2 regions of the Clostridium sp. ATCC BAA-442 genome follow, and region 2 is predicted to be linked to the other one. Evidence: a T-box and tRNA genes for the amino acid it is inferred to sense, from the RefSeq annotation. Region 2 holds a T-box; the other holds one or more tRNA genes.

Region 1 (3,261 bases), on a different contig from region 2:
GCCTACTGTCGAGCTCTGGCTCGGATACGGCCAGCCGTCACAGCCTGTTAAGCGATACACCCGTGTGGGTTGATAGCCTCCCTCGTCTCCTGCAACTGCGGGGCGGCATATATACCCCTTTCGGGGTATGCTGCGGGTTTGGTCAGGCTTTCCGCGGGTCTGACAGCATTATTATTTTAGTTCGGCCTCTTCCAATGGCTGGCCCTTGTTGTCCAGCAACCGCTGCCCCACCGAACCGCCCGGTGTTATGTTCACAAATGAATCCCATTTCTCTTGAGCCGCTTCATTGACAGCTCATGGAACACGTCCCATTCCGTCGTTCCTTTACGAACTACCCCTACGTCTTTTGGCTTTGGCCATACGATGTCTTTCTCTTGTTCTTTTCTCCAGCGCTCTGAGTAATCGCAAAACTTTTTCAGTCTATCCCAGTATTCTTTTGACTGTTCCCAAGGGCGTAAGTCGTTATTGTATGCTGTCTGTGCATGTCTGAGCAGTTCAAATGGATCTCCCATTGTGGTTATCACTCCAGTTTTGGTGCCACCGCCCGCCTCATGCGGATAGGCGCGGCATATCAAATTCGTGCTTGCATTAGCACCCGCGGAAGTAATTGCAAATTCTTCTAAGCATAAATATCTCCTTCTGGAGCCGAGAGGCGGCATTGAGCCGCCACACGTCCGCGACGTAACGGGCCGCCGCAGGCGCTTCTGCTACAGCACTCGGCATATTTTTGGTTATCTAATACAAGTGCTCATTAGGATCATAAATGCCAAATTCCAAACCATTCCATTAAGGTCGTCTTTCTGCTTTGCTTTGAAAGCTAAATAAGCATTTACAACCATAAGAACAAGGCAGATAAGTTCTGCAATGATTATGAGTACACCACTCACTTTACACCATCCCATTTTTGCAACTTTTTGTGCGCTTCCCGCTTAGATTATCACACGCCTGTGCCGCAACACCGGAGCGACCGGCAGCCAGTCTCGCATACAGACGCAGTTTTCAGCAGGCATTGTCATTCTCTCTGAGGGCTTGCGCTACGCTCAGATCATCCGGGCGCTACCCGGCCTCTGGAGGCCATCAGCAGACTCGAACTGCTGCAACGGCATACACCGCTCTACCCATTCCTTTATGGCCGTATATAAGGCGGATTCCGTCTCTACACGCTCCGCCGGGCGCAGCCGCTTTCTATGTGTCGGCACACCGGTGCAGGTCATAGCTGCCACCGCTTCCGCCTCCATGACAGGCGGGCGTCATGTCCCTTCTCCGGGGCCGTCAGACGCTCTAGGCTACCCGGTATAGTGTCTTTCCACAGTCAGCTCCGTGGCCTTTAGAGCGGTCTAATAAATTGGTTACCGCGAAAAGTGCGGGTCACCAAGCCCAAGGCCGGAATCGAACCGGCGTCCACTATACCAAATCAGGGTATCGCTCTCACCATTGAGCTACAAGGGCATATTGCACACAGTAGGGGCAGCGACTACACCGCCGCCACCCCCTCTGCGTGAAGGAGGAAAAGGGGGCGGAAAGAGAGTGGGAGCGCAGGGGCATACGCCCCCACACTCCCATTTTAAATCAATTTTTTGGTTTAGCTGCCCTTTAAAGGTTAATCTTCAAATTTTATCTGTATTTTACTCGACCTGTTAGATAATCTAGCGATACTTCATAGTAGTCTGCCAGAGCAATCAGCGCAGTCATATTGGGCTTTGCCTCCCCGCGCTCATATTTTCTTACTGCGCTGCGCGGAAGCCCGCACAGTTCTGACACTACCGCCATACTCCTAACAGGCTTTTTCTCCTCCCTCAACCTCCTGAGTCTTTCCTTAAACTCATTCAAGGGCTATCCCTCCTTCGGCGGGTCTGGGAGGGGCATCCAGTGGGTGATTTTACCCGCACTGGGCCCAATATCCGTCATCCATTCACCCCACAAAATCCAACCTACAGATGTTCCAATGCGCTCACAACGCACGATAACTCTCTGCTTTTCCTCCGGCAACCTCTCCTTGACGCTGATCCACTCACTCATGCTGTCCGCCCTCCCCGTCGTTGATGTTGCCTATAATTTCTTCCTCCCCCGTCCATGCGTATCCTGGCATCAAGTCAGATAGATAGATTGCTGGCATTCCTCCGATAAAGGTTCCGCCGTGTTCCTGAACCCATACCACCTCATGGGTGCAACCACGGCTGCATTTTACAATGTCCCCAACAAACACTTTCTTCCCGTTCTTGTCGGTCAGGCCGGTATACTCGCAGACCGTGGCGGGGTCAACTTCAAAGAATCCGCCTAGCATGATCCCTTTTGTGGGCGGGTCTGCCCTGGCCGATACCAACCGCGGTAGAATGTACGCTCCAGGCATAAAGTCGGCATCTTCCGGGACAGCCACAATGTTTCCCTCCACCCACTCTCCATTATCCAGCCGCTTGGCTTTGAAAAGGATTTCTCTCATTGTTTTTCCTCCATCATCGTTAAAGCCTTCTGCAAGCAAGCCTGTATCTCTTCACTGATAGCAGCATTGCTCTTTGCGAATGTACTGTCTAAGTAGTTTTTGTCATGGTAAGCAAGAGTTTCTAGAGCTAACGCAACACGAATGTACTCTTCTGACGTTTTGCATACACACTCAGGGGATTTCATTGGGCACCTCCGATGATCTCGTCCAATGTGGCCCGCCTTATGCTCCTCAGCGTAGGAAACGTTTCATCAAGGTTATCAAGACTGCCCTTATAGTTGTCTTCGTCATCATACATGTAAAATGTCTGTCCCACTATATCAACGTATGCCAATGTTTTAACAACTGGATATAGCACTTTGATAGCCTTCGCCCTCTCCACCTCCTGCTCCGTCCAGCGTGGCTTGCGGATGATGCGGTCGGGGTGGTTGATAGCTTCTGTCAAAATAGCGCCAAATTCTTGACCGTTTTCTCCAATGGCTTGTCCATCAGAGCCAATAGAAAAGGCAAACTCTCCAACCGGAAAATTCACCGATATAATTTCTCCAACCTCAACCCCCAGCACCTCGCAAATTCTAGGCTTGTCCATGTTGTCCCCCCTCCTTGATTTTCAGGTACTTTTCGATGGCTTCGTCCAGGTTGGCATCCCCCTTTGTGTATGGCACCCAGCAGCTTCCGTCCTCTTTCCGGTACTGGCAGCCCTCGTTCTCATCCCAGGAGCAGCAGGGGCCGGGGCCGCCGTGAGCACAGTCGCAGCACATACCTTCTATGGTGTTGGTTTCCTTATGTTTTGCCGCCTCCGGCATATCATCCTCCACCAC
Region 2 (11,907 bases):
TCACCGCCGGACGGCCGTTTTTCCAATCCACGCACATCTTCTTCCGGTCGGTGGGGTGGCGGCCGATGGGCGCGTCCACGGTGCCGCGGTCCTCCCGCAGGCCGCCCACGCACACCGCCTCGTACTCCCGGTAGAGGGAGTGATCCTGGAGCTGGGCGGCCAGGGCCTGGTGGGCAAAGTCGTTCTTGGCGGCAATGAGCAGCCCCGATGTGTCCCGGTCGATGCGGTGGACGATGCCGGGGCGGAGGGCTCCGTTGATTCCAGAGAGTGATTCGCCACAGTGATATAACAGAGCGTTGACCAGTGTGCCGTCCGGATGGCCCGCCGCCGGGTGAACCACCAGGCCCACCGGCTTGTTGACCACAATCACGTCGGCGTCCTCATACGCCACGTCCAGGGGGATATCCTGGGGGAGCACGTCCACCGGCTCCGGCTCCGGGAGGCGCACCTCCAGCACGTCGCCCACGGCGGCCTTGTCGTTCTTCTTTACCGGGCGGCCGCCGAGGGTGACCGCCCCCGCCTCCAGCAGGCGCTGGGCCGCCGAGCGGGTCAGCTCCGGCACCAGCCGGGCCAGGAGCTGGTCGGCCCGCTCCCCCGCCCGGTCAGCCCGCAGCAGAATCGGCTCCATGGCCCTCCTCCTTGCCGTGGAAGAAGAGGTAGTACACGCAGAACGCGATGCCACCCACCACCACGCAGATGTCCGCCACGTTGAAGACGGCAAAGCGCATGAACAGGGTCTCAAACATGTCGGTGACGTAGCCCAGCAGGGCCCGGTCGATCAGGTTGCCCACCGCCCCGGCCAGCACCATGGACAGGGCGGCCATGGCGAAGGGGCGGGGAAAGACCTTTTTCACCAGAAGCACCACCAGCAGGACGGACACCACCAGGGACACAATGGTCAGAATCCAGGTGTGCTCCTCCAGCAGGGAGAAGGCCGCGCCGGTGTTCTGCACATAGGTGAGCTGGAGAATATGGGGGAGAAAGGGGACGTCTCCCCCCAGGGGGATGTTGGCCCGCACCAGGAACTTGACCACCTGGTCCAGTACCACCAGGGCCACCACGAGAACGGCATATAGCATGGACAAAGGGCTCCTTTTCTTCGGTTTTGCTCTATTTTATCACGGCCTGCCGCCGGGGGCAACCCGGAAGATCGGATGTAAATTCCAATTGAAGAAACAAGAAAAATCTGGTATACTGGGGCAAAAAGCCGAAAGGCGGTGAGTGCGTTGGATGAAAGGCGGACCCTTTCGTTAAATGTGTTCCTGAATACCCTTGAGGAGGGCTGTAAAAACGAGCGGCGCTACTGCTTCATCCTGGGCGCCGGGGCCTCCAAGACCTCTGGTATCCCCACCGGGGAGGAACTGGCCAAACAGTGGCACGGGGAGATTTTGGAGCAATGCTCCAAGGAGGAGATCAAGGAGCTGAAAAAGCGGCTGGGGGTGCGCTCGACCAAGCCGTCCAGCCGGGCCTATTTTGACCTCTATGCCATGCGCTTTTTTCCGGACTATCAGAACGGCTCCGCTTTCCTGGAGCGGACGCTGGAGCGCGCCCAGCCCAGCCTGGGCTACTATCCCCTGGCCGCCCTGTTGGCCAACACGCGCAACAACCTGGTGATCACCACCAATTTCGACAGCTTGGTGGAGGACGCCCTGTTTATTTACACGGATAAAAGGCCCATCGTCATCAGCCACGAGCTGCTGGCCCAGTACATCAACTTCAACACCAGCCGGCCCATCATCGCCAAGCTCCACCGGGGCCTGTTCTTTGACCCCCTCAACCGGGCCGAGCAGGTCAACGGCCTGTCGAAGCAGTGGAAGGATATCCTGCGGGAGGCCTTCAAGCGTTATACCCCCGTGGTGATCGGCTATGCCGGGGGCGACCACAGCCTGATGGACTTTCTGAAGGAGACCGAGTGCCTGAGCGGCCTCTACTGGTGCTACCGCCACGACGAGCCGCCGGAGGAGATTCAGAAGGTGGTGGAGCGCCACGGCGGATACTTTATCCCCATTGAGGGCTTTGACGAGATGATGTACCTGATGGGGCAGCGGTTCGGCTATACTGACCCCTGCGAGCATATCGAAAGCGCGGCTGAGCAGCGGGTGAGGGACTATCAGGAGCAGGTCAAGGCATTTCAGGAGAAGCTGCGGGCCGCGGAGACCCCCAGCGAGACCCAGAGCGCCATCCTCCGGGCCATGGACGCCAAACAGCGGGAGGAGCTTCAGCGGCTGGACCGCCGCATCGAGCTGGACGAGGAGGACGGGGAGGCCTACTGGGAGCGGGGAAAGCTCTACTATTTTGCCAACGACTATGCCCAGGCGCTGGAGGACTTCACCAAAGCCAAAGAGTTGGGAATGGAGGACAGCAGGCTCTACTGGTACCTGGGTGTCTGCAACCACCAGAGGGATCCGGAACAGGCCATACGGGACTACAGCCGGTCGCTGGAGCTGAAGGAGACTTCGGAGGTATACCGCAATCGGGGCCTGTGCTTTACCATTGTGAAGATGTATGACAAAGCTGTTCTTGACTTTACCAGGGCAATTGAACTGCCGCCGGGGGACAAGAGGCTTTACAGGGAGCGGGGCAGCGCTTACTGGAATCTGGAGGAGTACGAAAAGGCCCAGGCCGATTATGAGAAGGCGCTGGAGCTGGAACCGGCCGATGCGGGGCTCTATACGACCTTGGGCGATGTGCAGAAAAGGCTTGGAGAGGTGCAGGAGTCCCTGCAGAGCTACCAAAAGGCCATCCAGATCGACCCCAATTGCGCAAGAGCCTATAACAACCGGGGTGTTCTCTACGCCCATCAGGGAGAATATCAAAAGGCGTTGATCGAACAGCGTAGGGCAGTCAAACTCGCCCCCAATAGTGCAATCTATCATGCAAACGTAGGAGATGACTTCAACCACTTGGAGCGCTATAGCGAAGCGGTCACAAGCTGCAACAAGGCCATCAAGCTGGATCCAGGCTACGCCAAGGCATACAGCATCCGTGCCGATGCCTATGAGGGGCTGGAGCAGACAGAGAAGGCCGAGCGGGACCGGGAGACCTATCGCAAACTGACGGAAAAACAGGAGGAGACGCCGCAGGCATAGCCGCCGCAGCGCTGCGGCGTCCTGTCCGTTTTCTATCTGCTATCTGCGGAATTACTCACCCACCACGGCGGCGCAGCGGTCGCACAGCTGGTTGTGGTGGCCGTCGGCGCCGATGTGCTCGCTGTGGTTCCAGCAGCGGGGGCACTTGGGGGACTCGTCCAGGGCGACGGCGATGGTGCAGGGGATGAGGCAGTCCTCGCTCTTCTCCCCCTCCACGGCCCCGGTGGTGACGGTGACCTTGGAGACGATGCACAGGGAGGCCAGATCCACCCCGGCCAGGAAGGCGGCGTCGGACTCGGACACGGAGAGGGTCACGTCGGTGTCCTGGGCCTTCTTGAACACGCCGGCGTTACGGGCATTCTCCAGGGCCTTGTTCACCGCGTCGCGGAGGCTGACCAGCTTCGCCCAGCGCTCCCGGGCGGCCGCGTCCAGGGCAAAGGCGGCGTTGTCGCCGGGCATGTCGTTGAACAGGACGCTTTCGGCGTTTACGCCCTGGGCGTGCTTCATGGCGTGCCAGATCTCGTCGGAGGTGAAGGCCAGGATGGGGGCGATGAGCCGGGTCATGCCGTCCAGGATGTGGTACAGGGCGGTCTGGGCGGAGCGGCGCTCGGCCTCGGCGCCGCAGTAGAGCCGGTCCTTGATGATGTCCAGGTAGAAGTTGGACATGTCCACCACGCAGAAGTTGTAGACGGCGCGGTAGACGGCGTGGAACTCATAGCGGTCGTAGGCGGCGCGGGCGGTCTTGGCCAGCTCGTTGAAGGTGTGCAGGGCGTAGCGGTCCAGCTCCATCAGGTTTTCCGCCGGCACCAGATCCCGGTCGGGCTCGAAGTCGCACAGGTTGCCCAGCATGTAGCGGGCGGTGTTGCGGATTTTCAGATAGGCCTGGGAGAGCTGCTTCATGATGTCCTTGGAGATGCGCATGTCCTGGGTGTAGTCGGCGGAGGCCACCCACAGGCGGAGCATGTCTGCGCCGTAGTCCTTGATGACCTCGTCGGGGGAGACGGCGTTGCCCAGGGACTTGTGCATGGCCTTGCCCTCGCCGTCCACCGTCCAGCCGTGGGTGGCGATCTGCTTGTAGGGGGCCACACCGTTCACGGCGATGGAGGTGAGCATGCTCGACTGGAACCAGCCGCGGTACTGGTCGCCGCCCTCCAGGTAGAGGTCGGCGGGGTACTTGAGGTAGGGGCGCTCGGCCGCCACGGCGGCCCAGGTGGAGCCGGAGTCGAACCACACGTCCATGATGTCGGTCTCTTTGGTGAAGTGGGCCTTGCCGCACTTGGGGCAGACGAAGCCCTGGGGCAGCAGCTCGGCGGCCTCCCGGTCAAACCAGACGTTGGAGCCGTGCTCCCGGAAGAGGGCGGCCACGTGGGCGATGGTCTCGGGGGTGACGATATCGGCCCCGCAGTCCTCGCAGTAGAAGATGGGGATGGGCACGCCCCAGACGCGCTGGCGGCTGATGCACCAGTCGTTGCGCTCGGTGATCATGGAGGTCATGCGCTCCTTGCCCCACTCGGGCTTCCACTGGATGGAGTCGCAGGCCTTCACCGCCGCGTCCTTGATGGCGTCCACGGAGCAGAACCACTGCTCGGTGGCCCGGTAGATGATGGGGTGCTTGCACCGCCAGCAGTGGGGGTAGGAGTGGGTGATGTTCTCCTTGGCCACCAGGAAGCCCTCGGCCTCCAGATCGGCCACCACCATGTCGTTGCCCTTGGCGTAGAACTGGCCGTTGTAGCGCTCGTCGGTCATGACGCCCTTGGCGTTGACGGGCACGGGCACGCCGATGTGGGTCAGGCCCGCCTTGTCGTACTGCTGGCAGATCTGGAAGTCCTCTGCGCCGAAGCCGGGGGCGGTGTGGACGCAGCCGGAGCCGGCGTCCAGGGTGACATGCTCGCCGTTGAGGATGACGCTCTCCCGGTCGAAGAGGGGGTGCTTGGCGCGCATCAGCTCGAACTCGCTGCCCTTGAGGGTGGCCAGCACGGTGCAGGCGGCGTAGTCAATGCCCGCGGCCTTGCACACGCTCTCGGCCAGATCCTGAGCCAGCACGTACACATCGCCGCCCGGCACCTGGAGGAGCACGTAGTCGAACTCCGCGTTGAGGCAGATGGCGTAGTTGCCGGGGATCGTCCAGGGGGTGGTGGTCCAGATCACGAAGTAGGTGCGGGACAGGTCGGCATACTGGCCCAGCTTGCCCTTGTCGTCGGCCACGGGGAACTTGACGAAGATGGTGGTGCAGGGGTCGTCGGCGTACTCAATCTCGGCCTCGGCCAGGGCGGTCTGGTCAAAGGGGCACCAGTACACCGGCTTCATGCCCTTGTAGATGAGGCCCTTCTCCGCCATCTTGCCAAAGACCTCGATCTGCTTGGCCTCAAACTCGGGCAGCAGGGTGATATAGGGGTTCTCCCACTCCCCCAGCACGCCCAGGCGCTGGAACTGGCCGGTCATCTTCTCGATGTAGCTCTCGGCGTATTCCCGGCACTTGGTGCGGAACTGGGCGGTGGTCATCTCGTCCCGCTTTACCTTCTTGTCCTTCAGAACGGCGGACTCGATGGGCAGGCCGTGGGTGTCCCAGCCGGGTACATAGGGGGCGCACCAGCCGGTCATGTTGCGGTGCTTGACGATCATATCCTTGAGGATCTTGTTCAGGGCGGTGCCGATGTGGATGTTGCCGTTGGCGTAGGGAGGGCCGTCGTGGAGGACAAAGGTGGGCTTGCCCTCGTTGCGCTTCACCATCTTGTGGTAGAGGTCGTGGTCATACATCTCCTGGAGCATCTCCGGCTCCCGCTTGGGCAGGCCCGCCCGCATGGGGAAGTCGGTCTGGGGCAGGTGGACGGTCTGGTTGTAGTCCATGGGTCAGTTCTCCTTTATCTTTGATATAAAAACAGGTTGGTGTAAAGGCGTGCGCCCTTGCCGAAATTGGCAAAAACAAAACGCGCCTTTGTCTCCTGTAAGAGACAAAGGCGCAAACCTCTGCGGTACCACTCTCATTGCCGCGGCGTGCCGCGGCCCCTCGAAGGCCGGTAACGGGGCCAGCCGTTCCCGCTTACTGCCCCAGGGGGGATTCGGCGGGACGCTCGGAGGTGATCTTCCCAGCCCTTCCCTGTCCGCCTTGCACCAAAACGGCGGCTCTCTGCGCAGGGGCGGGGACGGTACTCGTCCTCTTCTCGGCGTTTTGCGAAATAAAAGATACTCGGAGACACGAAACAACGTGTCTCCGAGTATCTTACCCGTTAAATGCCCTTCTGTCAAGGGGGTTTACTTGATTTCATAGTCCTTGCCGAACTGGAGGTGGTCAAAATCGATGCGGCGGGTGGGCTCGGTGGGCTCCTCAGCCTCCTCCGGACCGTGGGAACGGCTCAGCTCCAGCAGCTCGGCATACAGGCCGCCGTCCTTCTCCTTGGCGCCGCCGCCGAGATCCACCGTGTCCTCCGCGTCCTCCTCCGGCGCCTCACCGGCCACCAGCTTCTCCACGCTCTGGGAGATGTCCTGGGCGGCAGAGGCAACCTGGTCCACTACAGGCTCCGCCGGGGCGGAGAGCTTGGACAGTCCGTTGAGGTAGTCCATCTCGTGCTGATAGAGCTCCTTGAGCTTGCCCACATAGGCGGCGGTGGCGTTCTGGGCGGCGGTGAGGCGCATCTGCTCACTGCGGATGTCCTGCTGCAGCTCCGTAATGCGGGCCTTGGCCTCCGTCTCCGCGTTCTTCAGCAGCTCGGTCTTCTTGGCCTCCGCCTGGGCCACCAGCTCGTCGGCCATCTTCTGGGCGGTAAGCAGGGCCTTGCGCATGGCCTCCTCGGTGGAGCGGTACTCCTCCACCTTGTCCACCAGTACCTTCATCTTGGCCTTGAGGGTGGCGTTTTCCTTATAGAGCGTGGTGTAGTCCGCCGTCAGTACGTCCAGAAATTCATCCACCATCGCCATGTTATAGCCGCCGAAGGACGCCTTGGCAAAGGCGTGCTCGGAAACTTCCTGTGGTGTCAGCATAACGTCATTCCCCCGATTTGTTCATGTCTTCCCCACCCGATGCTCCGCATCGGGCGGGAACCCCCTCTTTGGCATCTGCCGGGCAATGTGGATTCGCCCGGCATCCGTGTTTTGGCGGTGCCAAAACGCTTGAAACGCCGGACTCCCGGCGGGACAACCCGGACATTTTCCTGTCCTGAAGAGCAGTTCAGAAATACAGCCCGTTGTTCTCCAGTTCGTCAATCAGATCGCCTAAAATATCCACGTTGTAGGGCGTAATAATATAAGTAGAGATGGCCACCTTTTTGATTTTGCCCTCATTGGCATAGGCCACGCCGGAGAGGAAATCCAGCAGGCGGCGGGCGATATCCTTGTTGGTGGACTCCAGGTTGAGCACCACCGTGCGCTTCTCCCGCAGGTGGTCGGCGATCTCGCTGGCGTTCTCGAAGCGCTCGGGCTTGACCAGCACCACCTGAAGCTGGGTGGTGGTGTGGATATTGACCACCTTGTTGCTCCGGCGCTCGTTCTCCACGGGGAAGATGGGGCCGGTGCTGTCCTGGGCCTTGGGGGCCTTCCGCTCCAGGCGGTCGCCGCCGGTGCGGTCCATGCGCTCGCTGCGGGAGACGGGCTCGAAGTCGTCAAACTCCTCCTCTTCCTCTTCGTCCTCATAGGGGCGGGCCAGGCGCTTGAGTTCATCTAAAAATCCCATTTCGGTAACCTCCCGAATTTGTTCTATCCTTTGTGCATGGGAGGACGGGGCCCAAACAGGGCGGTACCCACCCGGACCAGGGTGGCCCCTTCCCGCACGGCGTCCTCAAAGTCGCCGCTCATACCCATGGAAAGACAGTCAAAGCTAGTCTTATTATCATCCATCTGACTTCTTATGTCAACATAAAGCTGACGCATTTTTGCAAAAAACGGGCGGTTTCCGTCCGGCCCGGCGGCCACGGGAGGGATTGCCATGAGCCCCCGCAGGCGCACATGGGGGCTGCCAACCGCCTGGGCGGCCAGGGCGGACAGCTCCTCCGGGGAAATGCCGCTCTTGGACGCCTCCCCGCCGATGTTGACCTCCAGCAGGATGTCCTGTACCAGCTCCAGCTTGGCGGCCTGGGCCTCGATGGCCTCCAGCAGGTGCTCGGAGCCCACCGACTCAATGAGCTCCACCCGGCCCACTACCTGCCGCACCTTGTTGGTCTGAAGGTGGCCGATGAAGTGGAGGGCCGCGCCGGCGTAGGCGTCGTCGTCCAGGTGGGCGGTCATCTCCTGCACCCGGTTTTCACCGCAGATGGTGACGCCGGCGGCAATGGCCTGCCGGATGGTGTCGGAGGTCTGCACCTTGGTGGCCGCCACCAGGGTGACCTCCGACGGCTCCCGACCCGCCTGCCGGGCGGCGGCGGCGATTTTCTCATTTACCAGCGCAATGCGCTCTGCAAGGGACATGTGTCATTACCTCCCTGTCTATGACTGCGTGATCACTTTTCCGTCAAAGAGCTCCACCGAGGAGAGGATTACCTCGTCGCCGGCCCGCAGGGCCTTTTTGCCGTCCGAGCCGTCTGCGGACTTCACCAGGGCGAAATCCTCCAGCTGGGCCAGGATGGTGACGGGCTTGAACTCCGCCTGCTGGCCCACCAGGACGTACACGCCGGTGACCAGCTCCTGCTTTTCCTCCTCCGTCTCCGGGTCGGTGACGGTCCGCTCCTCCACGCGCACTGCCTGCGTAGGCACGCGGATGCCGGTCTGACTGTCAAAGACCAGCTCCACCGTCTGCTTTCGGAGCAGGGTGGTCTCAGACAGATAGCGGTCGGAGGACAGCACTACGGCCACCCGGCCGTTCTCCGGGGTCTCCCCTACCCGCTCCACCTTCATGTCCACCTCGCCCGACCAGTCCCGGGAGAAGCGGACGGTGACGGTGCGGCCCTCGATGAGCCGCCCGGCCTCCTCCTCGCCCATGGCGCAGACAAAGTACCAGGTGGCATCGGTGACCAGCTTGCCCACCGCGCCGGCGTCCGGCTGGGGCCGCTGGCGGTCGAGCTGGCTGAGCTGGCCGGGGGTGATGGTCTCCAGCAGACCGGGGGTGAGCAGGCTCTCATAGCCGTCGGTCTGCCCGGAAAAGACTCCCGCCTGACTGGCGGTGAGGCGGCTGGTGTCCTGGGCGGCCTGGGCGCTCAGCGCCGCAATCTGGGCGTCCACCGCGTCAATGGAGGACTGGATGGCGGCGGCGGCATCGCCGTCCTCTTCCCCGCCGTTGAAGGTGAAGTCCCGCTTGTAGACCAGGCTCTTGAGCAGCAGGGTCTCGTCCTCCAGCCGGGTGAGATCCCCGGTGGACACCGAGGAGCGCAGGGCCACGATGGCGTCGATAACCTGCTGGCTGAGCTGGGAGGAGTCGCCGCCGCTCTGGGTCCGCTCCAGGGCGTATTGGAGCTGCTCCTTTTCCATGGTCAGGCTCTGTAGCTCCTCCTTCCGCGCCAGGCCGGAGTCATTCTGGTAGAGCAGGGCCACCGTCTCCCCGCGGGAGACCTTCTCCCCCTCCTCGGGCAGCAGATCCACAATCCCGCCGGGACTGGCGAGCACGCTCTCCTCCCGCACCAGAAAGCCGGTGGCCTCCAGACTGTCGTCCACAGTGTAGGCGTAGGACAGCACCAGGGTATAGGGATCGCGGAAGCTCCGCCAGGCGGACACGCCCAGATACACCAGGACGGCCGCCAGCAGCAGCAGCATGACAATTCGGTTGATCAGGGTTCCTTGCTTCATGGCAGCTCCTTAGTCTGCCGCCCCCTCCGCCTCCAGAGAGATGGCCCGCTCCGGCACAATGGTGGAGATGGCGTGCTTGTAAATGACCTGCTGCTTGTCCCCCGTCATAAGTACCACCACAAAGGCGTCGTAGCCCGTGATCTGTCCCCGGAGCTGATAGCCATTCATCAGAAATACGGTCAGGCTGGCGTGGGACTTGCGGGCGCGGAGCAGAAACAGGTCTTGCAGGTTATTGGTCTTTTGCATGTGGATGCACTCCTTCTATCTATAAGATGCATCCAATATATACCAATTATCGGGCGGATTTCGTCGAAACGGCGCGGGGCTGTGTCTCTTCGGCGTTTTCCCCCACGGCCCCCGCCAAACTTGGAAGCGAGTGCGCTGTACCCGCCTGGGCAAGGCCGCCACGGACTGCGGTGGGCCGGAATTGCCCTAGGTTTGACTGTGGCTTCCGCGTAGGGGCGGCCCTTGTGGCCGCCCGGCCGAGCGATGGGGCTGCGGGCGGTGCGCGGTCAAATCAGGCTCTTCCGAAGCGCTTTTCCAGCTTCTGGCGGGTCAGCTCAATGGCCACCGGCCGCCCGTGGGGGCAATATTTGCTCCCCGGCGGACAGGTCCGCCGGGGGCCCCGAGAGGATTCTACATCCTCGGGGCAAGTGAATTGCCCCTGCGGCAAGGTTTTCGCCGGAGGCGAAAACACTTGGACGCGCCAAAGGCGCGAAGCGCGGTCAAATCAGGCTCTACCGAAGCGCTTTTCTAGCTGCTGGCGGGTCAGCTCAATGGCCACCGGCCGCCCGTGGGGACAATATTTGACCGCGCCGGACATGACCGCCTGGGCCACCTTGAGCAGCTCGGCGGGGCTGTTCTTCTGGCCGCCCTTGATGGCCGCCTTGCAGGCCATGGTGTGGAGCAGGGCGTCCCGGGCCGCGCCTGGATCGGCAGAGCCGCCGGTGAGCAGGCGGCCGGCCAGCTCGGAGAGCACGTCGGGGATCTCCCCGGCGGCCACGTCGCTGGGGGCGGCCCGGACGATCAGCGCCCCGCCGCCGAAGTCCTCCGCCTCAAAGCCGAAGCGCCCCAGCAGCGGGAGCTGGGCCAGCAGGGCGGCCCCCTCCTCCGCCGGAGGGGTGAACACCACCGGCTCCAGCAGGGCCTGTACCATAGGCTGGTAGCCCTCGGCCTTCATCCGGTCGAAGTTCAGCCGCTCGTGGGCGGCGTGCTTGTCGATGAAGAGCACCTTGTCTCCCTGCTCCACTACAATGTAGGTGTTGAGCACCTCCCCCGCCATGCGCCAGGGCTCCTCCTCCGAAGGGGGCGCAGAGGCCGCCCCTGCCGGCTGGGCGGGCGCGGCTTCGGCCGGACGGATGTGGGCATCCGCCCCTACGGGCCGGACGGTGGAGATGGGTGCGCCGGAGGCAGGGGCGGATTCAGCCGGGCGGGCACGGCCGTCCGTTCGCGCGTGCGGCGCGGCGGAGGTTGGGGGGGCGGAGATGCCGCTCCCGGCGGGGACAGGTGCGGCTTCGGCCGGGCGGATATGGGTGGCCACCCCGGCGGGCTGGGTGGTGGAGATGGGGGCGCCGGAGACGCCGTTCCCGGCAGGGGATGCAGGGGCGGCCCCTGTGGCCCGGGGGGCGGTGAAGTCGTGGAGGGGCAGGGCCGCTGCGGGCCGTTCCGCGGTTCGGCGGAACTCCTCCAGGGTCATCTCCCGGTAGGTGGGGGCCGCCGGAGCGGGCTCCGCCGGGCGGAGGGGAGACTGCGCAGGCCGCCCCCCCTCCGCCGGGCGCGGGGGCTCCACCTGGAGGGACGGCCGGGTGCGGTCGGCCTCCAGAGTGGACTTGACGGCATAGTACACCGCGTCAAAGACCTTCTTGTCGCTGCCGAACTTGACCTCCTGCTTGGTGGGGTGTACGTTGACATCCACCGCGTTGAGCCGGGTGGTCAGGTGGAGGACGCAGCCGGGAAATTTGCCCACCATCTTCTGGTTGGCGTAGGCCTCCTCCAGGGCGGCCATCATGGTGCGGCTCTTCACATACCGGCCGTTGACAAAAAAGTGCTGGTAGCCCCGGGTGCCCCGGCAGCAGGTGGGCAGGGAGACAAAGCCGGACACCGACATATC

Evidence for each region. The T-box of region 2 lies ahead of ileS (isoleucine--tRNA ligase). A T-box ahead of a tRNA ligase gene usually reads a tRNA of that ligase, here a tRNA-Ile.
Region 1: it has a tRNA-Ile gene. The T-box ahead of ileS (isoleucine--tRNA ligase) is inferred to sense a tRNA for this amino acid. The anticodon was not compared.

What each region holds. Positions count from the first base shown of each region.
Region 1 is NZ_CAXSQB010000045.1:30-3,290, reverse strand. It holds gene ACESY8_RS15475 (hypothetical protein) at 252-512, opposite strand; tRNA gene ACESY8_RS15470 (tRNA-Ile) at 1,375-1,449, opposite strand; gene ACESY8_RS15465 (helix-turn-helix domain-containing protein) at 1,615-1,830, opposite strand; gene ACESY8_RS15460 (DUF551 domain-containing protein) at 1,834-2,019, opposite strand; gene ACESY8_RS15455 (YopX family protein) at 2,012-2,440, opposite strand; gene ACESY8_RS15450 (hypothetical protein) at 2,437-2,625, opposite strand; gene ACESY8_RS15445 (hypothetical protein) at 2,622-3,029, opposite strand; partial or broken gene ACESY8_RS15440 (hypothetical protein) at 3,016-3,261, opposite strand, start outside.
Region 2 is NZ_CAXSQB010000015.1:1,673-13,579, reverse strand. It holds gene ACESY8_RS08400 (RluA family pseudouridine synthase) at 1-628, opposite strand, end outside; gene lspA (signal peptidase II) at 603-1,079, opposite strand; gene ACESY8_RS08390 (tetratricopeptide repeat protein) at 1,218-3,089, shown strand; gene ileS (isoleucine--tRNA ligase) at 3,141-5,936, opposite strand; T-box leader at 6,034-6,261, opposite strand; gene ACESY8_RS08380 (DivIVA domain-containing protein) at 6,342-7,067, opposite strand; gene ACESY8_RS08375 (cell division protein SepF) at 7,255-7,755, opposite strand; gene ACESY8_RS08370 (YggS family pyridoxal phosphate-dependent enzyme) at 7,779-8,486, opposite strand; gene ACESY8_RS08365 (biotin/lipoyl attachment domain-containing protein) at 8,505-9,797, opposite strand; gene hfq (RNA chaperone Hfq) at 9,807-10,043, opposite strand; gene mutL (DNA mismatch repair endonuclease MutL) at 10,528-11,907, opposite strand, start outside.